4 regions of the Lysinibacillus sp. NPDC097279 genome follow, and region 3 is predicted to be linked to each of the others. Evidence: riboswitches for the same ligand, from Rfam matches in the RefSeq annotation. Region 3 holds a riboswitch; each other region holds the start of a gene.

Region 1 (8,286 bases), 160 kb from region 3:
ATTTTTGTATTAGGCGTTATGGCTGCAGCGACTGCCGTCCAATCAATCGTTTCGTTATCGATTAAATCTACATGGCGATAGCCAATTTTATAATCTTTCAGTGAACCTGTATCTTTGTCACCACCATCGACAATTGATTGTAGCGTGTCATATGGTTGACCTGAAATATAAAGTAATTCATCACCTGGTCGTAGCACACCGAATAGACTAAGCGTAATCGCATGTGTGCCGGATATAATTTGCGGACGGACTATCGCTGCCTCTGCTCCGAAAACTTGTGCATATACACGCTCAAGATTGTCACGTCCTTCGTCATCATAGCCATAGCCATTAGAAGGGTGTAAATGATAATCACTTACTTGATGTGCTCTGAAGGCGGAAAGTACTTTTTGCTGATTGAAGAACGCCATATCCTCTACTTTCTTGTGATAAGGTCGCACCTTTTCTTCTATTTTTTCCGCTAATGTTAACGTCTCTGCTGTTAAATGGGTTGTAAATGTCATTGTTTTCGTCTCCGTTTCAAATTGTTCTTTCCTATCTTATCAATTTGTTTGCAACCCTGCAAAAATTGCTATTGTGTCTAGCTGTTAAATGCGCTAAGCTAAGGGGCGGACTTACTACAATTTATTCTCGTTTAAGGAGGGAAAGTGATGGCTTGGGAAGTTTTTAGCATCATTGGGACAATTGCCTTCGCTATTTCCGGAGCAATAATAGCAATGGAAGAAGAATACGATTTATTCGGTGTATATATACTCGGCATTGTAACTGCTTTTGGTGGAGGGGCCATTCGTAATTTATTGATTGGTCTACCTGTGACAACATTATGGGGGCAAGATATGATGTTCCAAATTGCGATTGCTGCTATTACAATATTTTTTATTTTTCCACATCATCTTATACAGCATTGGCACCGTTGGGGCAATTTCACAGATGCTATTGGTTTATCGGCTTTTGCGATACAAGGTGCATTGTACGCTGTCAAACTCAATATGCCTATTAGTGCAGTAATTGTTGCTGCTGTTTTAACTGGTTCAGGCGGTGGTATTGTTCGTGATTTATTGGCAGGACGTAAACCACTTGTTCTCCGCGATGAAATTTACGGTGTATGGGCAGCACTAGCTGGTCTACTTATTGGACTGGAATTACTGCCAGGAGACATCTTCTTATATGCATTATTCGGAGTCATAACGATATTACGAGTTCTTTCTTATATGAAGAAATGGCGTTTGCCATTACGGAAATTGAATCGAGCATAAGCAATACCTTCTATTCATTCTTTTGCAGTAAATAAAAAATTAGAAGTGAACATGAGTTGATGGGAGCGAAGGCGGTGACTCCTGCGGGAACTGCACGCTTAGTAAGACGCAACAAACGACGCGACAGCGACGGTTGCGGCTTACAGTGTGCCCGCGGAAAGAACCGCCGCAGCGGACATCTACGGCGCAGTAAAAAAAGGGCTAGTTTCATTCTTTTGCAGTAAATAAAAAATTAGAAGTGAACATGAGTTGATGGGAGCGAAGGCGGTGACTCCTGCGGGAACTGCACGCATAGTAAGACGCAACAAACGACGCGACAGCGACGGTTGCGGCTTACGGTGTGCCCGCGGAAAGCACCGCCGCAGCGGACATCTACGGCGCAGTAAAAAAGTGTTAGATTGATTCCAGTCAATCTAACACTTTTTCTCTTTTGTCCTCGTTCGAACCTTTGACCTCTCAAATACCCCATCACTTCTCTTCAACTAGCGCCATAGTTTCTGCTAATGTAGCCATATTGCTCATCATCGAACAAGCTGCATCTAGAATTGGAAAGGCTAGTGCTGCACCAGAGCCCTCTCCCAATCGCATATTCATATGAAGCATCGGCTCAACTCCTAGCAATTCGGCTGCTATTTTGGCACCTGGTTCTTCAGAGGCATGAGAAGGTATAATATAGTCTTGTACTTTTGGTTCAAGTTCATATGCTATTAGTGCTGCTATTGTAGAAATAAAGCCATCAATCACAACTGGTTTACGATTTGCAGCTGCAGCTAGGATAATACCCGCCATCGCACCTATTTCTAACCCCCCCACTTTTGCAAGTATATCCAGCGCATCATGACGATTAGGTTTGTTTATTTCAATTGCCATTTGAATAACCGCTACTTTATGTTCAATTCCTCCTGCCCCAAGCCCTGCACCGAATCCCGTCACTTCCTGTGGATGACAACCACGAAGTACTGATAATATAGCCGCACTTGGTGTTGTATTGCCGATGCCCATTTCACCTGTACCAAGAACATTTGCCCCTTTTGCTATTTCTGCTGTTGCAATTTCAATACCTACTTCAATTGACTGGATTGCTTCTTCCCTTGTCATTGCCGGACCTATTGCCATATTGTCTGTACCATACTTAATTTTTTTCATTAACACCTTTGCATCAAGCGGTATATCCTCTTTGACACCAACATCTACCGTTACTATTTTTGCATTTGTTATTTTGGCAATTGCACAAACGCCTGTTACCCCTTTAGGGAAATTTAATGTTTGCAAAAACGTGACATTTTGCGGATTTGATGTTACCCCTTCTTCACAAACACCATGATCTGCTGCACAAACAATGATTACTTTGTTATCAAGTTTTGGATATAGTTCTCCCGTAATGCCAGCTAATTGTATAGCTAGCGACTCCAGTTTCCCTAAACTGCTAGGAGGCTTGCTAAGTGAATCAATACGTTCCTTAGCTGTTTCCTTCATTGTATTATTAGTAGGTTGAATGCGTTGAATCGTTTGTTGTAATAATTGCATCATCATCTCTCCTTTTTTTAATCATTTACATTTAGAATGAAAAAATGGAAAAGCCTGTAGTTTATTTCATAACAAATAAACTACAGACTTTTCCATCGTCTATATCATTCAAAGCAATTAGGCAGGTCTCCTGGCTCAATTTCAACATTTTATAGAACCTTCCCAGCATAACGCTAGTGGTATTTTCTATAAAACTCCATTTTACAGTGGCGGGACCGCTAAAGCATTTCACTTTATTCCCTATTCTCCCATAGTGGGCACCTAATGCTTTTATGTAATTACTTTAAATTTACGATAAAGTTTTTTTCGTGTCAATATTGGATAAAGTTTGCGTGACAGCACTTTTTGCACCGCCAACATTAAGTATAAACTAAATAAAATAAGGTATTTAACAACTGAATTGTTAAATACCTGTGTCCTACATTATTTAAATTCTAATTCCCCATCATAAGCAAGCATGCCGCCTTCTAGGTTTGTTACATCAAAGCCTTGTGCTTCTAAATATGCACATGCATTTGCTGAGCGTCCGCCAGCTTTACAGACGATAATGTAAGGTTTAGATCTATCTATTTCTTCTAAGCGCTCAGGAATTGTTCCAAGTGCAATATGCTTAGCGCCTGGAATGACACCTTGTGCTACCTCGTCATCTTCTCGCACATCGATAATGTATAAGTCCTCATTCGAATCTAGTTGTTCTAATAATTGCGTTGTATCCATCGATTTCATCTTTACAGTCCTCCAATATATCAATTTCCTATTACATTATAGCGTGAACGAAAAAAAACAGCTAGTGATGTAACACTAGCTGCCTAAAAATGACTCTATTCTTCTGTCTCTAAAAATTCGACTTGCTTTGCTGGAACGAAAGTAGAAATTGCGTGTTTGTAAATGAGATGCTGTTTACTTTCAGCATCGACTAGTAATACTGTAAAGTTATCATAGGATTTCACTGTTCCTTTTAGCTGGAACCCGTTTAACAGAAACACAGTTACAAAAACACTGTTTTTACGTAGATGGTTCAAAAACGTATCTTGCAAATTGATTGATTTCATAGAATGCGCCTCCCCTACTCTCTTTCTACCTCTTCATTCCTATAGTAGCATGTTATCCCAATTTATCAATTAGTAATTTTTAGAAATTATTAAAGTTTTTAGTCTTTTTCAATAAAATGAATATCCATCTTATTGCGGAAATAAGTAAGTTGTCTTTTCGCATAGCGACGAGAATTTTGTTTTAAATTTTCAATTGCTTCTTCTAAAGTGCATCGACCATCTAAGTAATCATATATTTCCTTATAGCCAATTGCCTGAATTGACTGTACGCCTCGAATATTTTGCTGCCACAACCCTTTTACTTCTTGTAACAGCCCTTTGTCCATCATCAAATCTACTCTGCGATTTATGCGATCATATAACGCATCGCGTGACATATTTTCACCTAGCCCTATAATCAAATGGCGATAAAGGGGGATTTCTCCTCGATTGTGTTCTTCAGAGGCTTTTGAAACACCACTTAATTCAATCATTTCTAACGCTCGAATGACGCGACGCGTATTGTTAGGGTGAATTGTTTCCGCTGTTTTCGGATCCAATGCTAATAGTTTTGCATGCATTGCTTCAGGACCTAACTTTTCTAGCTCCTCATAATAAGCCTTACGTGCTACCTCATCTACTTGCTCCTCGGTAAATTGGAAATCATAGAGCACGGCTTGTACATATAACCCAGAGCCTCCAACAATAATTGGTAGCTTTCCTCGTGCTTGTATTTCACTAATTTTGGCACGTACCAATTTTTGATAATCTGCTACCGAAAAGGATTCTGTAGGCTCCTTGAAGCTTAATAAATGATGTGGGACACCTTGCATCTCTTCCGCAGTAATTTTCGCAGTACCAATATCTAGGCCTTTATAAATTTGCATGGAATCGCCGTTAATAATTTCACCATTATACTTTTTTGCTAACTCAATGCTCAGTGCTGTTTTACCAGAGGCTGTTGGTCCAACGATTGCTACAACCTCTGCTTGCTGTATTTTATTTTGTATCATACTTTTCTAACCACCGTAATAAAACTTGATGAACCGCCTGATGATTGTCTTCATTTAAAATTTCATGTCGCTTATCTTCAAATAAATAGACTGTAACATCCTGTACACCTGCTGCTGCAAACCGCTCTGCCACATTATACACACCGTGACCACCATCTCCAACAGGGTCCTTGCTACCACTTATCAAAAGGATCGGTAAGTTTTTGTTTATTTTTTCAATCTCATTTTTTCGATTCAGTACCATAAGACCCGCCGTTAAATCAACAAAAAATTGATTGGTTGGTATAAAGCCACAATATGGATCATCAATATATTTTTGCACCTCGTGCTCTACAGAACATAACCAATCATACGCTGTTTTGGCATTCGGAACTTGCTTATTGAAGCTCCCAAAGCTCAATTTGTTTAGTAAAGGGCTCTCCATCTCTTTGCCTCGTTGCATTGCCAATACTTGTGCTACATAATGCCCAATCTTATGCAGTGTTGAGACATTACCTGTTCCACAAAGTATAACGTTAGCCACGTCATTGCTGTAAAGTTGAATATACCTTCTAGCAATGAAAGAACCCATACTATGTCCGAACAAGATGAATGGCACATCTGCAAATTGAGCATGCATTGCTACAATCACTTCATGAGCATCTTCTACAACACGATCGAAACCATTTTTTTCAGCGAAAAAGCCTAATGTGCCGTTGTAAGATGCCGTTTCTCCATGTCCACGATGATCATGCATCGTCACTGCATAGCCTGCTCCACATAATTTTTGAGCAAATTTTAGATAGCGACCACTATGCTCTGCCATGCCATGTAAAATATGAATATGACCTATGCATGGAATAGATGGCGTCAATGTTCGCGTAAACACAAAATGTCCATCTGACATTTTCATATAACGCTCTTCCATATTACACCTCCACATCCGCAAAACTTGTCGCATCGATTATAGCTTGTTCTAATTGCGCAACATAGGTATTTCTTTGAGATTCGGAATAGTGAAAACGCTGTTGCATTACTTGAATTACTTGCTCCTTATATCGTTTCACTGCATCAATATCAAAGTATAATAATCCCGTGCGACGAATAAAGAAATCACAAGGTGTGTACACCATTTCCGCTTCTATACCATAGAGCAGCATCGCATGTAACACGAGAGGCATTGTACTGCCATGCTCATGTAAATACTTCACCTGATCAAATAAAGCGTCCACATTCGTTCCATACTTTTGTACAAGATGCTTCGCTTCATCATAGTTCAGGCCATACTGCACACCTTCTCTTGCTTTATACGCAGTGTAATCTGGGAAATTAATGGCATTAATGCCCTTTGCACCAGATAGAGATAGTTCACGTGTCATACATGGACTAGCATGCTTAAATTTATGAGTTTTGACGATTTTATCAACGATTGTTTCAGCCATTTGGCGGTAGCCTGTTAACTTGCCACCTGCAATCGTCATCAAACCACTTGATGCTGTCCAAATCTCATCTTTACGCGAAATTTCAGAAGGGTCTTTACCTTTTTCGAAAATAAGTGGACGTACACCTGCCCAAGAAGATTCAACTGTTTCTCTTGTAATTTCGGCTGTTGGAAAAACATTTTTAGCAGCCTCGATTAAATAATCTACATCTTGTTGTGTTGCAGTAGGGTGTATAGGATTTCCTTCATAAACTGTATCCGTTGTCCCTATATAAGTTTTACCATCACGTGGAATAGCAAAAGCCATCCGACCATCTGGAATATCAAAATAGACGGCCTGTTGTAATGGGAAATGCTTTTGATTGAGGACGATATGGACACCTTTTGTCAGGCGTAATTGCTTTTTGTCCATCGCTTTATCCTTTTGTCGTACTTCATCTACCCAAGGGCCAGTAGCATTGACAATTTGCGCAGCATGAACTTCCACTACTTTTCCTGTTACATGATCTTTTACTTTTGCGCCAATTAGCTTTTTCTTGTTATATAAAAATCCTGTCATTTCCGCATAGTTTACACAAAGTGCGCCATATTCAACCGCTTTTTTTAGCACTTCAATCGTTAACCGTGCATCATCTGTACGATATTCGACATAATAGCCACCTCCAACGAGCTCATCTCGCTTTAATAGAGGCTCAAGCGCTGCTGTTTCTTGTGCACTTAGCATTGTGCGGCGTTCTTTCTTTTTGACACCTGCTAATCGGTCATATACTTTTAATGCAATTGAAGTCGTTAAAGGACCAAGTGAACCATGCTTATATAAAGGCAACAGCATTTTTTCAGGTGTCGTTACATGAACAGCATTATCATAAACGATTTCGCGTTCACGTCCAACTTCAGCCACTACCCCCATATCAAATTGTTTTAAATAGCGAAGTCCTCCGTGGATAAGCTTTGTCGAACGGCTTGATGTACCAGCAGCAAAGTCCTGCATCTCAATTAGTGCGACTGATAATCCTCTTGACGCGGCATCAAGTGCAATTCCAGCACCTGTAATACCACCCCCAATTACTAAAACGTCAAAGCTATATTGCTCTAAATAATCCATAATTTTAGGTCGATGCTCAAATGAAAACATACTTTCTCCCCCATTAGCTATGATTTGAATATACGTGTAGCCTCCACAGCTCTTTGCCAGCCCGCATATAAATTTGCTCTTTGCTCTGTGGTCATTTTAGGTTGATAGGTTTGCCCATTTGCCCATAATGCAGCTAACGCCTCTTTATTTTCCCAAAATCCTGTTGCAAGTCCTGCTAAATAGGCTGCCCCGAGTGCAGTCGATTCATTAAGCTTTGCTAACTCCACCTCTAACTGTAAAATATCACTTTGAAATTGCATTAAGAAGCCGTTACTTACAGCTCCACCATCTACCCGCAATACTTCAATTGGCATGCTCGCAGCTTCCTTCATTGCATCCAATACATCTTTCGTCTGGTAAGCCAATGATTCAAGCGTTGCGCGGATAAAATGCTCTTTGGAAGTCCCCCGCGTCAAACCAAAAATAGCGCCACGGGCATCCGTATCCCAGTATGGTGTTCCTAACCCTACAAATGCAGGTACTACGTATACACCATCTGTATCAGCTACCTTTGTTGCATATTTTTCAGATTCCTTAGCCGTGCGAATCATTCGAAGACCATCGCGCAACCATTGAATTGCTGAACCTGCCACAAAGACACTGCCCTCTAACGCATAAGTCACTGTGCCATCAATGCCCCAAGCAATCGTTGTAAGCAAGCCATTTTCAGAATGGATTGCCTGTTCGCCCGTGTTTAACAACATAAAACAGCCAGTGCCATACGTATTTTTAGCCATGCCTTTCGCAAAGCATGTTTGACCAAAGAGTGCTGCCTGCTGGTCACCAGCAATGCCTGCAATTGGCGTTTCCTCACCAAAAAATATACTTGGTGCTGTTTTCGTATAAATTTCTGACGAATTTCTTACTTCTGGTAACATCGTCATTGGAATATTTAATAGTTCAC
Region 2 (8,286 bases), on a different contig from region 3:
CAAGTGAATACAACGATTCGTATGACAGAAAGCTCTACATTAATATGGGGGGAAATAATTGCCCCAGGTAGAGAAATGCGAGGAGAACTCTTTGATTATCAATCTTTCCAATCCAAATACAAAATATTTGTTGAGGAAGCGCTCATTGCATTTGATTCGTTCCTGTTTAAACCACAGGAAATGAACCTTTCAACAATTGGTTTGCTTGAAAAGGCACGTTATATTGGCTCTTTATGGATAGTGTCTCCAAAAGTTGAGCATCTCAATATTCGACATTTGCAGGAAATGATTCAACAAGAAAGCCTGATTCAAGCAAGTGTTACAAAACTAACAGATCATGCAATCCATTGTAGATGGCTTTCAAAGGAGCAGCGAACACTTCACAAAGAAATCAATCGCATGTTTGAACATGTTGCATCACTGCTTTAAATTTCTGAGGTAAATGAAGGAGATAGAGAATTGAAAAAGTTTTCAGTAGTTATTTTATTATTCATACTTAGTCTTGCAGGCTGTAGTAATGAGTCTAGTCAAGGCGAGGAAAAACAGCCATCCGCTGCTTCCTCTTCAAAGGCAAATGAGCTTATTTATGCATCAGAATCTGAATTTGCGGGGTTAAATCCTATTTTAGAGGAAACGAATTTAGATGCATTACTTTTTAGAGGTCTTATGCGCTTTGATGAACATAATGCTCCAGTGAATGACATAGCAAAAAGCATTGAAATATCAGATGACCTGTTGACATATACGATTTTGATTCGTGATGACGTGACATTTCATGATGGACAAAAATTAACAGTAGACGATGTTATGTTTACTATTGATAGCATTCTTGATGATGCAAATGGGTCTTATTTAAAGTCTGACTTCATCCATGTCCAAGCGATGAAAAAAGTAAATGATACTACAATGACAATTCAATTGGATGAACCATTTACACCAATGTTAGATAAATTAACAGTGCCAATTTTGCCAAAGCATGTCTTTGAAGGACAAGACATGAGAACGGCTACGTTTAACCAAGAACCAATTGGTGCTGGCCCATACATGTTTGAAAAATGGGATAAAGGGACAAGTCTAACGCTTCAAGCGTACACTTCCTTCTTCGGAACAAAGGCATCTATTGAAAAAGTTATTTTTAAATTTATTCCAGATAGTAATGTTCGTGCATTGCAGCTGAAATCTGGCGAGGTAGATATTGCGTTACTGGATCCGAATCAGGTTGAAGAGCTTTCGAAAGTAGAACAGTTAAAAATGTACGAAGTAGAATCAGCCGATTATCGTGGCATGTTATTTAATATGAACTACCCCCTTTGGCAAGAAGTCGATGTTCGAAAAGCGATGAGCTATGCGACAGATCGAACAGGCATTGTTAAAGGTATCCTACATGGGTATGGGACAGAAGCTTATTCGCCACTACAAAAGCATGCCTATGTAAACGAAAATATTGAACATTATACTTATGATGTAAAGAAAGCAAATGAATTGTTAGAAAAATCGGGATGGATATTAGCAGACGATGGGTTCCGCTACAAGGACGGTAATAAGCTTGCCTTTACCATTACGGCACCAATTACAGATTCTGTGCGTGTCAATATGGCGAATTATGTCGCTCAAGGCTATAAGGAAATTGGAGCAGATGTAGAAGTAGCGGCACTTGATTGGAGCAATATCGTGATTGAAGAAACGGAAGCGTTTATGGTGGGGTGGGGTAGCCCATATGATGCGGACCACCATACGTATAGTTTATTCTATTCTGGTGAATCGAGCGTAACAAGTGCTGGCTACAATTATGGAAGCTATGCAAATGCAAAAGTAGATGCTTTGCTTGAGGAAGGACGAACAACTGTCGATCCTGAAAAACGCAAGGAAGTCTATATGGCATTACAAGAGGAGCTAGCAGAAGATCCACCGTTCGCTTATTTTGCCTATGTTGATGCTGTTTATGGTATTAATAAAAATATTAGTGGTGTGAAAGAGCGTATTTTAGGTCATCATGGTGCTGGCTTCTTATGGAATGTCGAGGAGTGGAAATGGAATGATCGCTAAGTGGATCGGGAAGCGAGTGATAATGGGGACAATTGTCCTCATTATCGTGAGCTTCCTCTCTTTTTTCATTATGCATGCTGCACCTGGCAATCCTGCTGCTGCTTATTATGGAGGCAATGCTCAAACATTAACAGTAGCTGAGCAACAACGAATTGAAAAAGCGTTTGGTTTAGATAGACCAGTGCTTCTACAATATGGTACTTGGTTAGGCGAAGCGGTAAAAGGAAATTTAGGCTATTCTGCCAAAGAGGGAAGACCCGTCATAGCGATTTTATTAGAACGGTTACCTAACACATTACAGCTAGTGGCACTCACATTATTTATCGTTACAATTGTCTCTACTTGGCTAGGTTTACGCGCGGGAATGAAGGAAGGTTCTTTATTGGATAGAGGATTATCCATTTTTAGTATAGCAAGCTCTGCGATTCCTCCTTTTTGGCTAGGTATTGTCTGTATTATTATTTTTTCGGTACAGCTTGGTTGGTTTCCTTCTTCAGGTATGAATGATGTGCGTGGTAATGGAGGTTTGCTTGATCGTTTAAACCATATGGTGCTCCCTCTAATTGTTTTAGTAATTTCTCATGTGGGCATATTTGCACGTTTTTTACAGGACAGTGTTAAGGCAGAGAATCGTAGTTATTATGTACAAGTTGCACGTGCAAATGGCGTTCCAGACCGACAAATAAGAAACCTCATACTACGGAATTCTATTATTCCGTATATCAATTATATTGGTGTGACGATTCCTTCGTTCTTTGGTGGTTCCATAGTAGTTGAAACACTCTTTGGCTGGTCAGGATTAGGCTCATTGCTTGTGAAATCTGTTATGGTTAAGGATTTTCCTGTACTTATGGGAGCCATTCTAATTATTGGTGTTGTGGTGGTCATTTGCTTATTTGTAATTGACGTTTTAATGATTTGCATCAACCCAAGATTGAGAAGAGGAAAATTAGTATGAGAAAACAACGGAAGATGCCACTCGTTTGGCTTGCGCTTCTTTGCATTATATTAGGAACTACCATCTTCTCCTCACTGTTGGTACCTTTTGAGCCAAATGCAATGGATATGAATCATATTTATGAAGCACCGAATCTTACACATTTACTTGGTACAGATCAGCTAGGCAGAGATGTTTTATCACGGATACTTGTTGGGGGGAAAGTTACGCTTTTCATCGCCATAGTGTCAGTCGTAATTTCAAGCATTATAGGCATTATCTACGGTGGTATTAGCGGTTTTGTTGGCGGTGCCATTGATGTCGTGATGATGCGCATTTTGGAGGCATTTTTAACGATTCCATCCTTAGTAATTGTACTTGCCCTGCAAGCAATTATGCAAGGAAGTGTTTGGCGAATGGCCATGATTATAGGTTTCACAGGTTGGTTTGTTACAGCTCGAATCGTTCGCTCTGAGTTTATTCGCTTAAAGGAAATGGAATTTGTCCAAATGGCTACAATGTTTCGTACCCCATTATGGATAATATTATTTGGTCATTTATTGCGAAATAGTGTGCCTGCTATCTTTGTCGTGACAATATTTAATTTTGCCGGGGCGATTTTTACGGAAGTGTCTTTAAGCTTTTTAGGCATCGGTGTGCCGCCAGCAATCCCGTCATGGGGAACGATGCTGTACACAGCGCAAAATGATTTACTTGTTGGGGCTTGGTGGATCGGTCTTTTTCCTGGCATACTAATTTTTGTGACGATATTATGTGTGCAAGCGATCGGGAGCACATTCAAACAAGGAGGAGGACGATCCCATGTTTAGTATCGAAAATCTAACTGTTCGAGTGAACGATAAAAATCTCATCCATAATATTTCATTAACAGTCCCGAAAGGTGAGATTACCGCAGTTATCGGTGAAAGTGGCAGTGGGAAAAGCACAACAATATCAGCTATTTTAGGGATGCTCCCGCCGCAAGCTGAGGCAAAGGGTGCAGTTTTCTTTAATGGGGAAAATATTATGACGATGTCAAAAAAAGATAGTTTGTTATTAAGGTCAAAGCATATTTTTACGATTTTTCAAGATGCCACAAATAGCTTTTCTCCTACGCAAAAAATGAAACAACAATTGTATATGTTTACTGCCTTACGAGTGGGTGATGACAAAGAGAGGTTTTTCTCTAAAATGACCGCTATATTAAAGGAGTTAAACTTATCAGTAGCTATATTAGAAAGCTATCCATTTGAGTTGTCAGGTGGTATGCTACAACGCTGTATGTTAGCTTGTGCATTGTATAATGAGCCAGACATATTAATAGCAGATGAACCAACTTCTGCACTAGATATGCTGCATCAACAACACTTTATAACATTATTAAAAAACCTTCATGCGCAGCTAGGGACAACTATTATACTGGTTACTCATGATTTAGGGGTTGCTGTTTCACTAGCGAATAACATAGTAGTGATGAAAGAAGGAGAAATCGTTGAGAAGGGGCAAGCGACAGAAATTTTTGAGCAGCCTAAACATCCGTATACGCAACGGCTTGTCGCAAATCATTTTTAGGAGGCGTATATGTATTGCTTCAGGTTGAAAATATAAGTAAAAGCTTTCGAGCAGGCCAGCAAGTATTAGCAAATATAAATCTTTCTGTAGGAGAAGGTGAAATCGTCGGTCTAGTTGGAGAGAGTGGAAGCGGTAAAAGTACTTTAGCGAAAGTCATTATGCAGCTAGAGTCAGCTAATAAAGGGACTGTCCATTTTCAACAACAACACATCACTAAGAAAAATCGAAAGTCCTTTTATGAAAATTGCCAAATTATATTCCAAAATGCAAGTAATGCTCTAAACCCTATGTGGACAGTCAAGCAACTATTAAGAGAGCCATTGCAACATCAAAATTTGGTGACGGACAGCTATTTACAAACGATGCTTGCAAAAGTTAAGTTATCAAACGATGTTTTACATGCTTTGCCCTCTGAACTTAGTGGTGGTGAGAAGCAAAGAGTAAATTTATTACGCTCAATTCTTGTGGAACCGAAATTGATAGTGTGCGATGAAATTGTTTCAAGCTTAGATCGTTTAATTCAGCGAGAAATTATTGATTTATTAATGACGTTAAATAAAGAAAGAAACATGGCTATTTTATTTATTTCGCATGATTTAAAAGCTGTTTCTTATTTAAGTGAACGGATATATGTAATGAGAGCTGGCGAAATTGTCGATGAACAGCACAAGGAACATGATGGATTTCATTTCACTGATAGCTATGCACAAAAGCTATTCCAAGCGATGGAAGGTGAATAATATTTCGTTTTTTCGCAGCCGAAAACAATTAGATACCGTTTTCTGTTGATTGACTTTAAAATTCCATTACTTTACAATATGATTTAATAGTATACTAGTGAGTTTACTATTTATCACAACAAAATAGCGTGTAGTAATAGGTGTAAATTGCGTGCAATTTACTGAAAAGGGAAGTCGGTGCGAGTCCGACACTGTCCCGCAACTGTAAATGTGAGCTTTCTTTTCATATACCACTGTTAAATGACGGGAAGGGAAAAGAAGCTGTGACCATAAGTCAGGAGACCTGCCTGTTACGAGTACACACCATAACCCTACGAGGAATAGGAGGTGGCATGTTGACAAAGCAGAATGTTCTGTTCGTCACAGTACGTCAAACGACCAATACCAAAGGAAATAAGGATATACGGCATCGAGCCAAATCCAAATATCTCCCATTGGTACATTGTTTGATGCTGCTTGATGAATGATAATGATTAGCTGAACGACGGATTTCCTCTCAAAGCAGGAAATCCGTATTTTTATGTGATCGCAACATTTGTTTTGAAAATATGTACGAACTGAGGTGCACGTATGACGAATATTCATGTATGTACAACACAAGAAAAGCAATATGTAGATATGAAGATTTGTAAACTATCACGCGTTGAAGTTGCCAAGCAGCCTAAAACTAGAATGGTCATTGAAGCTCTTGTCGATCAGTTTTTAGCATCAGGACTTATTCGTAACGATCGTTTATTTAATCAAATATTCTTTAACAAAGATATCATTTGGATTCAAAATGAGGTATATGAGGGATGCCTTTTTGCTAAAGCAAGCGTGGCGGACGAGCTCAAAACGAAAAAGAACGGCTTTATGATGTACATGCCAACAAATCCAATTGTTTATGAGGTCAATGGTGAGGCGTATCATTTAATAACACGTATTGATTCGATTCGTGCAAAACCAAATTTAGATAGGCTGAATATAGAGCCGAAACCGATTTTAAGTGCTGCGCGAGTCAATGATTTACTATGCTCAATGGTTATGCGTTTTTATATTACTTATTTAGAAGATTTATCGTTAGTCGTTCATACAAATCAAGATACTAATAAAATATTAGATTTAACAAAATATGTAAAATATGAATACGAACACTTTCTTGAAAGTGTGAAAGAATTAAATGACTATCATTTAAATTGGCACCCACGAGGCAATGGTCATCAATTATTGCTTCAACTGATCGAGCAATTACAAATTTTAAAGAGTAAACCTGGCACGGTTCTTGTTGATTTTACGAATAGTAATGGTTATGTAATTGTGGAATCGGCAAATAGCTTTGTTGCGAAAGTAAAGAAAGCTTTATAGGAAATATAAAAGGCATCGAGATGTTCTCGATGCCTTCAGTTATTTTTATGGAGAATAATATTGATAGATATTGCGGATAACTTTTGAAAACGCCGGTAAAAGCCTAGGAATCGCCGATAGCACCATTGAAAACGCCGATAAACCACTAAAAAGAGCTGTGGTGCTATAGAAATGTGTGTAGTTGCTTAATTACAAGCAATGCATCGCTTCTTTTGCGTCATACCAAGGAACTGAATAGCCCTTACCTTTCGCACAAAAAATACTAGACGATGAATAGTCGGGATCTGCCTGTTTATTGTAATTGATGTGCGCTATTACTTCTTCACTATTATGGCATTTATCATAGCCATCAAATTGTAACGATATTGATCCTTTGCCATTCGTGTAAGCAGCGAAAGTAGTACTATAATGCATAAATGTTGCAACAGGAACGCGTCCTGTTAATGTTACTTGTTCCTCTGTTAAGACGGGTGCATCAAATGTACCGTCTGCTTGCTGGATATCGTTCATCATACGACCGATAAATTCATTCGATGCTTTTAATTTGAAGCGATAATATGGTTCAAGTACGATATTTTCAGCTTGTTCCAACCCTTGTCGAAGTGCACGGAAAGTTGCTTCGCGGAAATCGCCTCCCTCTGTATGTTTGATATGGGCACGTCCTGTCAAAAGGGTGAAGCGTATATCCGTAACGGGGGAGCCTGTTAAAAGACCGTGATGCTCTCGCTCAAATAGATGTTTTTCAATTAGTCGTTGATTGCCAACTGATAAATCATCAGCATGACAAGCGTTAACAAACGTGTTTCCTGTACCTCGAATATTTGGCTCCATTAATAGGTGTACCTCTGCATAATGTTTTAACGGCTCAAAATGACCGTATCCTGTTACAGTTGTTGCAATTGTTTCCATATATAAAATTTTAGGTTCACCAAAAGTAATAGTAAGTGAAAATCGATTTTTTAACACTTCAGCAAGCACTTCAAGCTGAATAACACCCATAATATGTACATGGATTTCTTGGAACTTCTCATGCCATACGACGCGCATCGACGGTTCCTCGGCTTCGAGCAAACGGAATACTTGTAATACTTCCTTTATATGCTGCTGCCCATCATACTGTACTTTAGCTTGTAAAGTCGGCACTAGCTCATATGGTTGAGGAGTCAGTGTACTACCTAAAATATCACCGATTTTTGCTAGACTTAGCCCCTTTACAGCGAAAATTTCTCCAGCTTGCACTTTTTGTGTTGTGACAAAACGACTTCCATTATATAAGCGGATTTCAGTTACTTTTTCAGTCATATCACCAAATGTAAAGTCTTGGCGTGTATGTAAAGTTCCTTCTAAAGCTTTGATAAAGGTTAAACGTTGCATGCCATCATGACGGATTTTAAATACTTCACCTTGAAATGGTCGTTGATGGTCGAATTGCGTTTCTGTAAGTAGGGGTAGCTGTGATAAAAATTCTTTTATTCCAATATCCTTTAATGCAGCACCAGTAAAGCAAGGAAATGCTTGCTCTTGTTTAATGAACTTTTGTAACTGCAATAGGCATGTTTGTGCATCGAGAGTTTCTGTCAAAAAGGCATCGAATAGTTGTTCATCACGCTCAGCTAGCCACTCAGCAATGTGGTTTGGTACGTAATC
Region 3 (8,286 bases):
TTGCACTGAATGACGGACAAATTAAAGGGGTACTTGGTGTTTGTGTTCCTGACGAAAACTACAAAGAAAATAATTTAATGGATTATTGGATTGGGACAGATCACATAGGGGATGTTCCAGAAAATTTATTAGCGATGGAAGTGCCAGCATCGAAATGGGTTGTGTTTGAAGTACATGGTCCGATGCCAGATGCGATGCAAAATGCATGGAAGCAAATTTTCTCTGAATGGTTCCCATCCAATCCGTATGAGCCTGCTGGTACAGCAGAATTAGAGGTTTATACGGAGGAGGACCCATCAAGCGAAAATCTTTATTCGGAAATTTGGATCCCGATTAAGTAAAAGTACCCGTGGAGTGTCAGGCACGCAAACAATTAGTGGACTTTTTACAAAAATAGCACAAAACAAAAGCCGCAACATACCACGCATTAGCGTGGGTTGCGGCTTTCATGTGTGCCCGTGGCAGTGTCAGGCACGCAAACAATTCTGAAAACAAAACACCTATAAAAAATTATTGCGTAAATTAAAAACTTTGTGGAAAAGTCTAGCATCTCTCCCCATTTTACTGTTTGTGTTCATATGTGCTAATAAACATTGCTGAAACAATTCATCGCAGTTTTTTGTTCTACCGTATCTTGAATAACATTCATCATGCTTTTTACAGCAAGAATCAACAGCATTTGTTGGTGAACCAGGTCCTGAACATCCAGGTCCGCAATATTTATAGCCAGGATAACAAAATCTTAATCTTCTATTCCTCTTCACCATGGTCACCTCTTTTCAAAATAGTCTACATACTATAAAATATGTTGTCTTAATTTTTGAAAAGGGATGAAAAACTAATAGAAACACTAAAAAGATAGGGAGAGAATTTCACCATCATTTGGCACTACTATGGAATGCTCTAACTGATGCTCCCTTAGGAATGTCGAAAGTTGCGCTCTACTTAATTTGCAATGATTGATGGTTTCTAGATGTACAACAACAAGCTTAGTTTTTGGTGATATATGGGCAATATTTACAACATCTTTGCGGGTCATTGTGATCACAGTGCCCCATATCATTTCTGCCTCTGATGCATTTAAAATCGCTATATCAGGCTTTAAATCTTTGAATGCCTGTTCAATTGCGGGTGTAAAAATACAATCACTAACAATATAAACAGAGCCGTCTGTTACAGTACTTAAGAAAAAGCCAGAAACTTTTCCTAGTAATTTGCCAGTAAGGCCAGGTGCATGGGGCCCCTCAACACGTCTTATCTGAATCCCTTCCCATTCATAACAATCTTCTACTCGTATTACCTTTTTGAAACCTGCAGACTGCACCGCAGCGACATCTTTTGGCTGACAAAAGACAGGAATGTGTTTGTTAAGGATGGACATAGCTTTTTTATCCCAGTGGTCAAAATGACGATGTGTTAATAGTATTGCATCAATATCCTCAAAAATGTTCAACGCAACAGGTAATGGGGTTAATGGATTTTTACGATAGTTTCGAGTAAAGGGCACGGGTGCAAGTTCATCGACCTCGCTTAACATCGGATCAATTAATATTCGTTTATTGTTTAAAGTTAGAATGGATGTGGCGTGTCGAATATGATGAAATGAAATGGGCATAAAAGAACTCCTTATAATAATGTAGTCATGTAAGTAGTAAATACATATTTTATTCATTTTATCACATTATGGTATTCGTATTTGCCTGATAATAATTAGCGCAGGGTCATGGAAATGTTTTTTTATTGTTTGAACAAGAAACTACCATTTTACATAAATCGTTAAAATTATGAAATCCTACAGTTAAGGTTTTTGTAAGCTAATCAAAAAACTGCTGTAAGGTTGCGTAGCTATAATAGCCAAGACGAATGAAATTAAAGTAGTAAAAATAAGGAGTTGTACAGCATGAATCCATCCGTTTCGCAAAAAGAAAGAATTATAGCCTTAGATATTATTCGTGGTTTAGCATTGTTTGGGATTTTATTTATTAATGTAGGTGCCTACCAATTGATAGTTGAGGGCGTAGCGTTGCCTCCATATAGTAAATTCAATAGTATAATTGATACGCTTATTGATATTTTCATTGAGAAAAAATTCTTTTCCATTTTTTCATTTCTTTTCGGTGTTGGTTTTTATATTTTTGCTTCCCGTGCTGAAGCAAGAGGTGATAAGCCTCGGTTGCGTTTCGCAAGACGTTTACTAGCGCTATTTGTTATTGGGGTTGTTCATATCTTTATTTTCTGGGGCTCCATTTTGTCTATATATGCAGTCATTGGTCTTTTCTTATTACCATTTTATCGGGCGAAGATTTCCACAATTCGCAACTGGCTTTTTGGCATTATTGCTGTATATATTATCAGCATACTAGGACAAATGTTTTGGCCGAACTTACGTATCCTTTCATCGGTTTTTAATATATTCGGAAATGATATCTTAACTATTTTTATTATGTTTTTAACAGGTTTTCTAGTTGCAAAAGCAGACTGGATAAGCAACGTAAGACAGCATGCTAAACAAATAAAAACGGTGCTCTATGTAACTTTTCCTATAGTTATCGCTATATCTAGTTGGATTTGGATTGCATCTCAAAATGAGGATCCGAAACTTCATTTACTATTAGGTTTAGGCGTAGTCCCGACTACGTACTTTTATTTAGCTTGTTTATTCCTTGTTTTAGAAAATAGAAAAATAGTAACTTTTTTAAAGCCGATTGGTCGTGTCGGACAAATGGCATTCACAAATTATATTGCTCAAAGTTTTATAGGGTTAGCTATTATCGCTCTATTGGGGCTTGAAGTGCCCTCGACTTCCTATATTGTCATTATAGCCATGATGATTTTTATAATACAAATCCTCTTTAGTGTCATTTGGTTTAAGTTTTTTAAAATAGGACCATTGGAAAAAATGTGGAGATGGATGACATACGGAAAAAACATACCAACAAAATAATGATTTTAACGTCAGAGCACCATTGCTTTGGCGTTTTTTAATCGGAATAGTATTGTGAAATATAGAATAATAGCAAAGTAGAATTGCAAATAAGAAGAACTTGATATGCGATATCGAAAAATAAATATAGCTTTTACTTTTGAAAATATTCAACTCCAATATTAATAGGTAATCAATAATGCTTGTTTTTTTAAACTATTTTGAAAAAATGGAAACTATGCTAAACTTAGCATTAAGTGAATAGCAAATGCAGAATAAAGGTGCTCTTTTAAGAGCTTAATAGGGAATTCGGTGCAAATCCGAAGCTGTTTCCGCAACTGTATGTGTAGATGACCCCAGAAAATACCACTGTCAAACGAGGAAAAATGCCTCAAGTAGATGGGAAGGTTCTGAATAGGGTACACGAGCCAGGAGACCTGCCTTTATTTTATCGTATTAAATCTCTTCGGAAGCTAGGAGAACTTACGGCAAATAGACGAACAGGCAAATAGTATTTGAAGCCGTTTTCTGTTTTCCTTAGATGCTCTCTCTTTTATTAGAGAAGCATTTTTTTTATTTTCTAGTTATTGCAAGCGCATTCACCTATAAAATAATTGGGGGGAAAGAAATGGGCTTTTATAAAAAATGGTTGAATATAGCGATTGTCTTTATCTTATCATTTTCGTTATTATCACCAGTCGCATTCGCTGAGACGCAGCAAAATGATACAAGTGAGTTAGAAACAAATTCTACTATTCAATCTAATGAAGAATCATTAGAGAAAGAAATGACCGAGCAAACGGAAAGTGAACTATCACCTATTACCAGTAATGATAGTGCGACGATACTTAATAATACTGAACCTAAAGGTTATGTGACGGTTTCCGTAGAGAAGTTTACGTTGGGGCAGGGCTACATAAAGGAACCTGTTCGTGTTCCTTTTTATGAAGGGGATAATATAGCTAAAGTTATAGTTAACCTGTTAGGAGAAGGCAATTATGACATTACAGGTTCTGTAGAAGAAAGCTTCTACTTATCAGGTATCTTTGATCCTAATCCTGGAGAAGTGAGCGTCCCAAAATACATTCTTGATGAATCTGGGCCAGTTAATGGAAGAATAGAATCCGACTGGTTAAATCAAATGGATTATACAACTATGTCAGGTTGGATGGTAGCTGTAAATAATAACTTTATTCCTCGTGGAGCTTCTGAATGGTTCCCAGAAGATGGTGATATCGTTAGATGGCAGTTTACAGTATGGGGATATGGAGCAGATTTAGGTGGGGGCTTAGAGGGAAGTAGTTTAATTACTCCAGCGAATAAAGATGAGTTAACAGCGAAAATTGCTGAAATTAATAGCTCACCAAATAAAAACGAAATTTTAGCAAATGAACGAGTAAAGTCTACTTATGACGCCGCATATGTGCAGCTTAAAAATATGGAGAGTAGTCAAACAAATGTAGATGCAGCACTTACTCATCTAAATGCTGCTTTAAATGGAGAAGGGGAAGAAATCGTTAAAGCTGATAAAACAGCTTTGCAAACAGCGGTTCAACAAGCTGAACAAACAAAAGCATCTGTGAAAGTAAGTTTAGATGGAAAAGATGTAGCCCCTACTGATTATTGGGTTACTCAAGCTGAATTAGATGCATATGCAAATGAAATTATAGAAGCACAAGAACTAATCGCAGATGAAAATGCCAGTCAAGAAGAAATAGATGCGAAAGTTTTAGCACTAAATCAAGCTACAAATGCATTTAGTAAAAAACCTGGTTTACAAACAGATATTACTAGCACAGTGAAATTTACTGTTGCACCAAAAGCTGTGATACTAAAGCTTTATAATACGAATGAGCAAGAAATAAACTTAGGCTCTGGTGTTGAAGGAACATACAATGTTTATACAGCAACTATACCAGTAGGAAGTTATCGCTACGAAGGATTTGATAGCAATCATAACAGTGTTGGCGGTGGTCAGCTAACAGTAAAAGCAGAATCAAATCAAGAATTTCAATTCCGCCAGCTTAATTTTAAAGCTAGTAATACAAGTTGGAATGTTGATAGTGATTACTCTGTAAAAGTTGGGCAAGAAATACCGAACGAGACGTCATTAAAACTAGGGAATGTAACTACACAAGGACAGACTCCAGTATTAGCTCTTGTAGGGGAAAAAATCTACTATACGTTTGAGCCAGATGCAAAGCATACACAATATGTTCCATTTAGTAATAGCACTACTGTATCACTTTCGGCCTCAGCTCAAACAATTAGTGCAGCTATTCCGTTTTCTGGGGATGTTAAGTTTACAGTCCCTGAAGATGCTGAATTATTTGTAGGGAAAAAAATCAAACACTTTATTGCATTTGAAGAAGTCCTGCCTGAAGGGGTAGCCGTGATTAACTCGGATGGTACAAAAACTTTTTCTTTCAAGTTAATAAACAATGGTGATTATAACTACCGAGTTAGCCAAGCAGGAAAACTTACAAATGTAGGTACATTTAAAGCAAATGCTCAAAATGCATCATTGGCAATTACAAAACAACAGCTCTCAGTTCAATCGCCAACAGCAATTTTAAATAAAGGAACATATCTTGAAGGTAATATTTATTTAAATATCAATGAGCAAAATCATTTGAAGTTAAACCAAGGAGATAGCTTCAATTTACTAACATTACGTAGCTGGCAAGCATTAATAGAAGGAATTAACAACTATTTCTTTGAGCCTGATTTTCATTTTGAAATCATAACAGGTGATGATGTAATTCAAATTGATCCTGGTAAGCCAGGAAGTTATTCGACAGTCAAAGCATTGAAAAATGGTACAGCTGTTGTAAAAGTGACGTATGACGCATTGAAGGTTAATGGTTCTGGATACATTAGTGATGCAAATGATGCATTCAGTGCTATTTGGCCAGAAAATGTTGGTCTCTTTGTTGTGACTGTGGGTCAAGGTGACACAGGTATTATTACAGGTATAGAAAGTAACAAAGAACGTAATCAAAAAGTTAATGAAGGTAAAAATGGTGGCGACCTTTTAAACTTACAAAACGGTGTATTTGATGCTGATATCGATAGTGTCTACTATGTTCAAGGTGAACAGGGAGCATATTACACTTTCACTCCAACTTCTGGAAGCTCAGTAAGCGTTTTACGTCCAGAAATTAATCATAGTCTAGGGACAGCATCCTATGGAAATGGTGAATTTTCAACAGAGGGTGTTCAATCTAGTGAAAATGGTTCTTTCACAATTTTATTAACTGAAGGACGTAATATAGTTAAGGTTGAAAAAGATGGAAAAGCTGAATATCACGTGATGACAGCACGTCCGCTTGATGTAACAATTGAAAACTTAACAGCTGCAAATGAAAAAATAGTACCTGGAAATAAAGTAAAAGTTACTTTAAAAGGTTTGTCTTTCCCAGCGAATAAACTTTCTGGTATTTATAACTTCCAAGGTCAGCTGAGATTTTTCGCGGGTCCTGAAAATACACTTGTTTCGGGCGATGCAAGACAATACAATATGGCAACGCAGGCAAACAGTGTTACATTTACAATTCCACAAGGACATGAAGGTGAATACAAGTTACGTGATGGACATATTCGTCTGAGTTTTTATGGAAGTCCAATAGGTGAACATCATAATATTAACCCTATAACTGGAACTAGCCCTAATCTTAATGCTTTAGCTCGAGAAGGTTACTACAGCATCTTCCCTGAAATCACAATAATCGCAGATGAACAAGCAGTGATTGATAAATCAGTATTACAAAGTGCCATTGAGAAAGCAGAACAAAACAAGGGCTCTGTAAAAATAAGTACCGATGGGAAAAATATAGACCCTGCTGATTTTTGGGTTACTCAAGCTGTACAAGATGCCTATACAAATATAATTATTTCTGCCCAACAACTAATAGCAGATAATACAGCGGAACAAGATAGTATTGATGCGAAAGTTTTAGCACTAAATCAGGCCACAGCGATATTTAATGAAGCGAAAAAAGTTGGAATAAAATCTACTGCGGATACAACAACTTTAAAGGCTTATAAAACTGTTGGTCAATACATGGTAGATAAACTACCTAACCCTAAATTTAATAATGAGTGGTGGATAATTTCATTAGCTCGCGGAGGCTATGAAGTACCTAAAGAATATTACGAAACGTATTATCAAAATGTAGTTGACCATGTTGTTGCCAAAAATGGCGTACTAGATAAACGAAAATATACAGAATACTCACGTTTAATTATTGCCCTTACTGCTATTGGTAAAGACCCAACAAATGTCGGTGGTTATAACTTAGTTGAAAAATTGTCTGATTTTGACCAAGTAATTTGGCAAGGTGTAAATGGTGCGTATTTTGGATTAATTGCTCTTAACACATGGAACTTTGAGCTACCAAAAACAGCTACAACAACGCCTGAAAAGCTTATGGAGCACATTTTAAACAAGCAATTAGCTGATGGCGGCTGGGCTTTATCAGGAACGAAGTCTGATCCAGATATGACAGCTATGGCTATACAAGCACTAGCTCCATACTATAACAACAATTCAAAAGTTAAGATAGCTGTTAATAATGCATTAGATACGTTGGCTGCTATGCAATTAGAGAATGGTGGCTATAAATCATGGGGTATGGAAAATGTTGAAAGCGCTGCTCAGGTTGTTACTGCCCTTTCGAGCATAGGCATTGATGCGAATAAAGATCCTCGCTTTAATAAAGTAATTGCTAATATTATGACTTATTACAGTCCTGAAGATGGTGGCTTTAAACACGATTTAAATGAAAAGCAAGCAAACGGCATGGCTACCGAGCAGGTTGGCTATACATTAGCAGCCTATCATCGTCTGCTAAACGGTCAAACAGCACTTTATGATACGTCCGATACCAAGGCTAATAATCCATCTAACCCAGGAGAAGGAGGGAACCCGTCTAACCCAGGAGAAGGAGAAAACCCTTCAAACCCAGGAGAAGGTGGAAATCCATCTAACCCAGGGGGAAGTATCCCAAGTGGTCATGCAACATTTTTAATTAGAATTTCTTCTTCCGAGATTCCATTAAGAACAACTACTGTTCAACTAAATACTGGAGATACAGTATTCGATGCATTAAAACGTGTGACAACTGAAAATGGTATCGATTTAAGCTATCGAGAAACACAATATGGCACATATATTGATGGTATTGCGGGTCTTTATGAATTTGACCGCGGCCCTTTAAGTGGTTGGATGTATCGTGTAAATGGTCAATTCCCTTCTTATTCTGCAGGACTCTATAAATTATCATCTGGGGATTCTGTGGAATGGCTATACACACTTGATTTAGGTAAAGATATCGGTGGATACGTTGATGGTATCGAAAGTG
Region 4 (8,286 bases), on a different contig from region 3:
CTTGGAATTTGTGAAAAGAAGGTCGTAACTTTGGTATAATTAAAGAAGTTTAAAAAAGATTCTTCAACCTTCTCAATGAAGTCGGTTGTCGTTTTTTGAAGTGAAGCACTCACTTCAGTTGGAAAGTCTTCTGTATATTTTGAAATATTCTCTTGCATATGACCCCACATCTCGGATAATTTAGAAATATAGTAAGGTGCTTGCTTTGAAATGGAAATAATTTGCGACATTAGTTGTGTAATAGTAAAGTAACAAATAATAGAAATAAAAATAACGCTTACTATGTATATAAAAGCTACAGCTATTTTTCGAGACATTTTCCATTTTCGTTTAAAGAACATAACAATGGGTTCTAATAAAAAAGCTGTAACACCTGCTAAAATAATTGGCACGGAGACAGGTATGATAAAATATGCGGCTACAAGTAGGCAAATAATCGCTAGCGTTCGTATAATCAACTTTCGAGTTATAAATCTATTCATAAGCTCTCCTTTTTATCATTAAATTTTAAGTACAGTGTAACAAAAAAATTTTAAATTTGAAAACGTTCTGAAAGAATGAAGGTAGGGATAAATCATGGAAAAAGAGATTTTGCAACTTTTTAGTAATTTAGCAGAGCGTGACCGTGAGATTGAATACGAGTCGTATAGAAAATTAATAAAAATCATGCAAGAACCAGTAGATTGGACATATGCAGTGTGGGAACAACTTATTAAAGCCCTTACATATACAGATGGACATGCTCGTGCACGGGCAGCACAGTTTTTATGTGCATTAGCAGCAAAAAGTGACCCGGAAGAACGTGTTTTAGATGATTTTTTAAAAATTTGGGCAGTCACGTATGATGAAAAAACAGTAACAGCACGGCATGCCCTGCAAGCAATTTGGCAAATTGGGCTTGCTGGACAAGTTCAAAGAGATTTAATTGTTTCGTATTTAGCAAAAAGGTTCCAAACATGTATCGACGAAAAGCAACCATCGCGTATTCGATATGATATTATTGTATCCTTTAAGAAGTTGTTTGATGCTACGAACGATCATAATTTATTAGATATTGCAAAGAGATTAATAGATGAAGAGCAAGATATGAAATACAAAAAGAAATATAAAACCGCCATCCGTTAAATAGCGAGATGGCTATTTTTATGCCCAAGTGTGTTATTTTGAAGAAAGAAAAGTTATTGATTATAATGAAAACAGGAGGATGGATTCAGTTTTTGATAGGTCTTATATACTGACGTAAGCTTTGGTATAAGTGAGAGCCAGAAACTATCTATAGAGGAAACACGTAAATCTGCAACTGTATATAGCATAGTAACAGTATAATTTTTTGTAAATAAGAAAGGGTCGGGTCGAGAAAATGGGGATTTATAATTATTTAGTGAAAAAGCCAAATGGTGAAATTTTATCAATGGAGACATATCGTGGAAAGACAATGTTAATCGTCAACACAGCCAACCAATGTGATTTTACATATCAATTTGAAGATTTACAAAAAATGTATAATAAATATGACAAGGAAAATTTCGTTGTTTTAGGTTTCCCATGTAATCAGTTTGGACAGCAGAACCCAGAAGATGGAGTTGAGACAACTCAACTTTGTCAACTTAACTACGGAGTAACTTTCCCGATTTTTGAACTAGTTCAGGTTAATGGAGAAGAGACACATCCGTTATTCAATTATTTAAAGCACGAAGTAGATTTTCGTGAATTCGGAAAGGCGAATATGCAGGAAAAGATGTTAGCTGAGGCTATTATTCAAATTGCACCTAGCTTTTTAGATGGACGTAACATTCGTTGGAACTTTACGAAATTTTTAGTAGATAATCAAGGGCATACAGTTGAGCGCTTTGAACCAACAGATTCACAATTAGATATTGAGCAAGCTATTGAAAAAATTTTATAGCTAGCTATTTAAATCAGAATTTTTAAGCTGGAATAACGAATAGCTAATCACTATGTAGAAATAGTGCTAAGTTTTGTATATATATTTTCGAATATTCCACAATCTCACAACTATTTTTTCAAATCAATATATGATAAACTGCTAATCAAGTGAATAATTCTTGCAGAATAATGGTGCTAACTTTAGCATAATCGGGAATTCGGTGTAAAACCGAAGCTGTTTCCGCAACTGTAAGTACAAGAATCATAAAAAATGCCACTGTCGAAAAGGGGAAGTCCTAAGATGGGAAGGTTTTATGATATCGCGACTGATTAGAGGTAGCGAACTGTACGAGCCAGGAGACCGACCTTTATTTAATGTATAAAAACTCTTCGGAAGCTAGGAGGATATACGGCAAATACATAAGCGATGTCGCGTGAGGCGGCACTATATATGCTATTTTCGTCGTTCCTAGGGAGCGGCGTTTTTTTATGCACCTATAAAGCAAAATCTGTTCATGAAAGAAAGAAGGGACTAGTTATGAAAAAAGATGCTCGTTATTCTTGCTACCCATTCATGCGTGAAAAAATATCTACTGTAGATTTTGAGATTCGTACGGATAGTTTAACAACTCATGTCGGTGTAGCATTAACGGCTGTAAAAGCAGAAGCAGTTGAGGTAGTAGCGACAGATTTATTGACGATTTTGCCAATGGCCTACCATGTAAATGGCTCAGTACGTGGCAAATTAGCAGTAATGGAAGAAGATTTAGTATGGCTTAGTGATCGCTATGATTTTTATGTGGGGCATGTAAAGGAAGAAATACAGAACTTTGTATTACCGCAAGGTACGGGGGCTGCAACAGCGCTTCATCTATGTCGTAGTGAGGCAAAAAAATCATACCGTGTTCTACATAAAGTTTCTGAGGAAAGAGAAGTACCAGCAATTCTTTTCGATTACTTAGGATTATTAGCGAATGTATTTTTTGTAATGGCTGTATACATGAATCAGCAAGCTGGTATTGCTGAAATACCGTTTATAAGCAAATCATACCCTATGAAGAAGAAGAAGGAGAATGTGTAAAGTGAAGAAACTAATTAATTTCCAATGGATTACAATATTAATGTTAGCACTTGTATTGGCAGGCTGCGGTACAGCAGATGAAGCCAAAAAGGACGATACATCATCTAAAGAAGGACAACAAGCTGAGCAAACAGGTTATAAAGTGACAGATGATCGCGATGTCGAAGTAGCATTTGATGCAGTACCAAAAACGATTGTGTCACTACAACCAAGTAATACAGAAATCTTATTTGCACTAGGTGTTGGAGATAAAGTTATTGGGGCAACTGAATATGATACGTACCCAGAAGAAGCAAAAGATATTGAACGTGTTTCAGACTCTGTGACATTTAACACTGAGCGAATTGTGGCTTTAAAGCCAGATGTCGTAATTGCTTATTCAACAGGCAATGCCGAAACACTTGATGCGCTAAAAGGTCTTGAAGATGCAGGCGTAAAAGTATTCGCTATTAAATCAGCAGCTTCATTTGACGATGTATATGGAGATATTCAACAAATTGCTGAAGTGATGGGTGTTAAAGATAAAGGTGAGCAGTTAAACGAAAGTATTAAAGCGAAAATTGCAGATGTACAAGCAAAAGTCAAAACTGTAGAAACACCGAAAAATGTCTACTTAGAAATTAGCCCTAAGCCAGATATTTATACAACAGCAGCTGGTACTTTCCAACAAGAAATTCTTGATGCAGCGAATGTGAACAATGTATTTGGTGATCAAACAGGATGGGTAAAAGTTTCTGAGGAGGATGTTATTGCAAAAAATCCTCAAGTTATTTTAACAACAGTAAACTATGTAGAAGATGCAGTAGGTGAAATTCTTGGGCGTGATGGATGGAATACAATCACTGCTATTCAAGATAAAGCGGTAAATTATATTGATACTGATATTTCAAATCGCCCAGGTCCACGTATCGGTGAAGCTGTAGAGATGGTAGCAAAATCAGTATATCCTGAGTTATTTAAATAAGGATAAAGAATAATAGCCCTTGGGCAAAAGAGATTAAGTGTTAGATTGATGACAATCAATCTAACACTTTTTTGTAGTGAACGGTATTTTCCACTACTGTTTTCCTCGGGCGCACGGGCTTCACAAGTGCCTATCGGCGCTATTCCCAAGTATATCGGCGATTCAGGAGCGTCTATCGGCGCTATTCCCAAGTATATCGGCGATTTAGGAGCGTCTATCGGCGCTATTCCCAAGTATATCGGCGATTTAGGAGCATCAATCGGCGTTATCTCCATGTTTACCAGCGATTCGCTCTCAATCTCTTCAAAAAGGCATTGGATAATTGGTATTATCTTCATTTGTTCTATAAAATAGAAGTATAGATTGATGATTGCTTAAATAAGGGAGGCGTAGTGGATGACACAGTTTGACATGAAGGTTATTCCGTTTGAGGCAGTCTTGAATTTCCGAGATATGGGTGGCTATAAGACCCGAGATGGTAGAGTAGTTAAAAATGGATTGCTCTATCGCTCAGCTGCACTAGGTAAGATGACCCCAGCGGATAAGGAGCGCTTTGAAGCATTAGGAGTAAAAACAATTTTTGATTACCGCGATCAACACGAGGCACTGAATAATCCTAACCCCTCGTTTAAGGGCGCACAGTATATTCATATACCTGCAAAGGGCAATCACGCGTTTGAGATGCCGACAAATACTGGTGGCCATAATTTTTATAAAGTTGTTAGCCCAGAGATGTTCCGCGATTTTTACGCACAAATGCCATTTAACAATGCTTCATTTAAAAAATTAATGTCCACAATTCAAAATCCAGATAATTTAGGCCTCGTCCATCACTGTGCCGTAGGAAAAGATCGAACAGGAATTGGCGGTGCCCTCATTTTGCTCGCATTAGATGTCCCTGAAGCAACTATTATGCAAGATTATTTAGATACTAATATATATTTACGTCCCATGGTAGAACGAATGGCACAGGCAATTCAAAATACTTTTAATGACCATGAATTACAACAGTTCCACGCATTAATGTCTGCACGTGAGGATTATTTACAGGCTGCATTCGATGCTATTGATAGTCGTTATGGTTCGAAAACAGTATTTTTAGAGAAAGAGTTTGGTTTAACAACAGAAAAACGCCAGCAATTACAAGAAAATTGCTTATGCTAATAGCCCACCCTTTCACAGTAATTCAGTGAGAGGGATTTTTTTATAAGCAATTCAAAATATTTTTTTATTAGCTATCCTTTACAGTGGCAAATCTGTGATAAGATACAATAGATTTTTATGTAAAGTATAGAGAGAAGTGAAGTTGTTGGGACAAGCTATGAGAGAGAAACATTCGGCGGACCAGTTTAGTTTATTTCATTTAACATGGCCGATTTTTTTAGAAGTTTTTTTATTTATGTTAATGGGATTAGCCGATACATTTATGTTAAGTGCCTTATCGGATAACGCTGTATCTGGTGTCGGTGCAGCAAATCAATACATTCATATTGCGATTTTAATACTTGAAGTAGTAGGAAATGGTGCTGCGATAGTTGTCTCGCAATATTTAGGTTCAAAGCGATTTTTAGAGGCTACAAAAATTTCAGCGTTAGCTATTACGTTGAACTTAATTCTAGGGTTTATTATGAGTGCTCTGTTTTTCTTAGGCTCAAGCCATTTAATGACGATGATGAATTTAAAGGGTGATGTTTTACAATATGCCCAAAGCTATTTAGTCATTATTGGTAGTTTTATTTTCTTGCAAGCGATTATTAATGCGTTAGCAGCTATTATTCGTGTCCATGGTTGGACGAAGCAAACAATGTACGTATCACTCGGTATGAATGTTATTCACGTCGTGTTAAATTACGGATTGATTTTTGGTAATTTTGGAATGCCAGAATTGGGTGTGAAAGGAGCTGCTATTTCCTCAATTATTAGTCGTGGACTTGCAGTTATTGTTTTTTCATGGCTGTTGTATCAGGTAATGGAGATACGTGTGAAAATCGAATACTTTTTTACTTTTTCAAAAGAGTATGTACGAAAAATTTTAAATATCGGATTACCCTCTGCATTTGAACAAGTACTTTATCAATTTTGCCAAATTGTCTTCCTCTACTATGCAACGTATATAGGATCTGAAACACTTGCAGCAAGACAATATGCAATGAATATTTCGATGTTTACATACTTGTTTGCGGTTGCAATCGGTACAGGGACAGCTATTATTATAGGTCGCTATGTAGGGGCTGGCAAAAAAGACGCGGCGTATCAACAGTTATGGATAAGCGTGCGTTCAGCTTTTATTTTCACAATACTAATGGTGAGTGTAGTGACAATTTTCCGCAAACCGTTAATGAGCATATTTACAGATAATCCAGAGATCATCGCGATTGGTGGGTCTGTATTAGCATTGAGTATTTTATTGGAAACAGGTCGTACGATGAATATCGTTGTTATTAATTCATTACGTGCTTCAGGCGACGCAAGATTTCCTGTGAAAATTGGATTTTTATCGATGGTCTGTATGAGTTTGCCACTTGGCTATTTGTTTGTATTTGTATTAGATTGGGGACTAGTTGGGATTTGGTTAGCTATATCAGCAGATGAATGGATGCGTGCCATTATCGTATACTTTAGATGGAAAAGTCGAAAGTGGGAGCGTTATGCAATTGTCTCACCTACAGACCAAAAGGAGGCGAATTAAATGGGAGCACTTTCTAAACGTGCTGCAGGCGCGGCATTAATAAATGCAAATATTGGACTATTTGCTTGTCCAATTTGTCAGGAATCCATGCAAGTCTATGAGCAAGGAAGGCTTACATGCTCAGCAAACCATTCCTTTGATATTGCAAAACAAGGTTATGTCAATATGCTGACGCATAGTGCAGCTTCAAAATATAGTAAAGATCTTTTTGAATCACGTAAAACGATTATTGATAGTGGTTTGTATGACCCATTAGAAGAGAAAATAGCAGAGCTAATAGGAGAAGCCAAAACAGTACTTGATACAGGCTGTGGAGAGGGATCACATTTAGCCCGTATTATGACGCAAAAACAAGGTATTGGCATTGGTATTGATATTGCAAAAGAGGGTATTCTTGCAGCTGCTCGTCATTATCCAAAGCAAATTTGGTGTGTTGGAGACTTAGCAAAAAGTCCTTTTGCCAAGACAAGCTTTGATGTCATTTTGAATATTTTATCTCCAGCAAATTATGAGGAGTTTAAACGCCTACTTACATCAAATGGATGTGTCGTAAAAGTGGTACCACAAAGTGGCTATTTGCAACAAGTACGTTCACAACTTTATGCTGATTCGGCAAAAGAAACATACTCTAATGCACAAACTGTAGAGCGCTTTCGGGAAAGTTTCTCACATGTCACAGTAGAACGTATTACTTACACAGTGCCGCTTGCTTCGGTGCTTGTGCCTGCACTGCTTGAAATGACGCCGATGGGCTGGCATAAGGAGCAGCATGCAGAAGTTTGTGTAAATGAAATCACGATTGATGTTGATGTCCTAGTTGGTCGGGTATAAATCAAATAGATTTGACTTGGACAATTGCAGTATACAACTCTTTTCGATTACAATGGTAATAACTATTGAATAAGGTAGGAATAAAACAGTGTATAAATTTACGGCAAATCTTGTCAAATTAATATTAAAATTATCGGGTTCAAAAGCTCGGGTATATGAAGAGCAAAACTTACCGACAGATGGTGGGTTTATTATTGCATGTACACATACAGGGTATGTGGATATTTTAAACTTAGGTGTTTCGGTCTTGCCTCGTGAAATTCACTTTATGGCGAAAAAACAATTGTTTGATATTAAGGGGCTTGGCTGGCTTATTGACCATTTAAACGCCTTTCCAGTTGACCGTGACAACCCAGGACCAAGTGTTATTAAAGTTCCATCACAATTGCTGAAAGAGGGAAAAATTGTAGGGATTTTCCCATCAGGTACTCGAAATTCAGAAGGGTCTGATTTAAAGCAAGGTGCTATAACGATTGCACAGTTGTCTAAAACACAAATCGTTCCAGCTGCTTATGTTGGAGCGCGAAATGCTGGGGATGTGTTTAAGCGTGGAAAAGGTTATCTCATTTATGGTGAGCCATTTTATGTAACAGGAAAAGGGAAAGAAGGTCGTGAGGAATTTACACACCATCTTGAACATGAGCTTATTGCTCTAACGGAAGAATTAAATAAACGAATTGCAGCAGATAAAAAATAATACGGACAGCACTCAAAATCAAGTTGATTTTGGGTGCTTTGTCGTAGGGAGGTGTTTTTAATGATACGCGTACTATTTGTTTGCCTAGGGAATATTTGTCGCTCTCCAATGGCGGAGGCAGTTATGCGAGATTTAAT

What was found. Region 3 has a riboswitch for cobalamin ahead of ACIQ1H_RS12735 (S-layer homology domain-containing protein). Riboswitches for the same ligand answer to the same signal wherever they lie in the genome.
Region 1: linked by a shared signal. The riboswitch ahead of cobT (nicotinate-nucleotide--dimethylbenzimidazole phosphoribosyltransferase) and the one ahead of ACIQ1H_RS12735 (S-layer homology domain-containing protein) in region 3 are both predicted to bind cobalamin.
Region 2: linked by a shared signal. The riboswitch ahead of ACIQ1H_RS05655 (hypothetical protein) and the one ahead of ACIQ1H_RS12735 (S-layer homology domain-containing protein) in region 3 are both predicted to bind cobalamin.
Region 4: linked by a shared signal. The riboswitch ahead of ACIQ1H_RS18420 (hypothetical protein) and the one ahead of ACIQ1H_RS12735 (S-layer homology domain-containing protein) in region 3 are both predicted to bind cobalamin.

Annotation. Positions count from the first base shown of each region.
Region 1 is NZ_JBIWDA010000002.1:377,583-385,868, reverse strand. It holds gene ACIQ1H_RS11925 (methionine gamma-lyase family protein) at 1-503, opposite strand, end outside; gene ACIQ1H_RS11920 (trimeric intracellular cation channel family protein) at 651-1,256, shown strand; gene cobT (nicotinate-nucleotide--dimethylbenzimidazole phosphoribosyltransferase) at 1,725-2,783, opposite strand; cobalamin riboswitch at 2,887-3,063, opposite strand; gene ACIQ1H_RS11910 (rhodanese-like domain-containing protein) at 3,207-3,509, opposite strand; gene hfq (RNA chaperone Hfq) at 3,605-3,835, opposite strand; gene miaA (tRNA (adenosine(37)-N6)-dimethylallyltransferase MiaA) at 3,934-4,827, opposite strand; gene ACIQ1H_RS11895 (alpha/beta fold hydrolase) at 4,814-5,734, opposite strand; gene ACIQ1H_RS11890 (glycerol-3-phosphate dehydrogenase/oxidase) at 5,736-7,382, opposite strand; gene glpK (glycerol kinase GlpK) at 7,400-8,286, opposite strand, start outside.
Region 2 is NZ_JBIWDA010000001.1:1,101,835-1,110,120, forward strand. It holds gene ACIQ1H_RS05625 (urease accessory protein UreD) at 1-429, shown strand, start outside; gene ACIQ1H_RS05630 (ABC transporter substrate-binding protein) at 460-2,046, shown strand; gene ACIQ1H_RS05635 (ABC transporter permease) at 2,036-3,004, shown strand; gene ACIQ1H_RS05640 (ABC transporter permease) at 3,001-3,813, shown strand; gene ACIQ1H_RS05645 (ATP-binding cassette domain-containing protein) at 3,806-4,555, shown strand; gene ACIQ1H_RS05650 (ABC transporter ATP-binding protein) at 4,570-5,295, shown strand; cobalamin riboswitch at 5,417-5,600, shown strand; gene ACIQ1H_RS05655 (hypothetical protein) at 5,866-6,639, shown strand; gene ACIQ1H_RS05660 (GTP-binding protein) at 6,829-8,286, opposite strand, start outside.
Region 3 is NZ_JBIWDA010000002.1:533,717-542,002, forward strand. It holds gene ACIQ1H_RS12715 (AraC family transcriptional regulator) at 1-341, shown strand, start outside; gene ACIQ1H_RS12720 (phospholipase A2 family protein) at 501-767, opposite strand; gene ACIQ1H_RS12725 (MBL fold metallo-hydrolase) at 851-1,615, opposite strand; gene ACIQ1H_RS12730 (DUF418 domain-containing protein) at 1,901-2,944, shown strand; cobalamin riboswitch at 3,186-3,382, shown strand; gene ACIQ1H_RS12735 (S-layer homology domain-containing protein) at 3,552-8,286, shown strand, end outside.
Region 4 is NZ_JBIWDA010000005.1:102,131-110,416, forward strand. It holds gene ytvI (sporulation integral membrane protein YtvI) at 1-482, opposite strand, end outside; gene ACIQ1H_RS18410 (hypothetical protein) at 577-1,125, shown strand; gene ACIQ1H_RS18415 (glutathione peroxidase) at 1,361-1,906, shown strand; cobalamin riboswitch at 2,061-2,271, shown strand; gene ACIQ1H_RS18420 (hypothetical protein) at 2,426-2,968, shown strand; gene ACIQ1H_RS18425 (ABC transporter substrate-binding protein) at 2,970-3,932, shown strand; gene ACIQ1H_RS18430 (hypothetical protein) at 3,981-4,286, shown strand; gene ACIQ1H_RS18435 (tyrosine-protein phosphatase) at 4,329-5,096, shown strand; gene ACIQ1H_RS18440 (MATE family efflux transporter) at 5,254-6,621, shown strand; gene ACIQ1H_RS18445 (putative RNA methyltransferase) at 6,622-7,452, shown strand; gene ACIQ1H_RS18450 (lysophospholipid acyltransferase family protein) at 7,541-8,149, shown strand; gene ACIQ1H_RS18455 (low molecular weight protein-tyrosine-phosphatase) at 8,210-8,286, shown strand, end outside.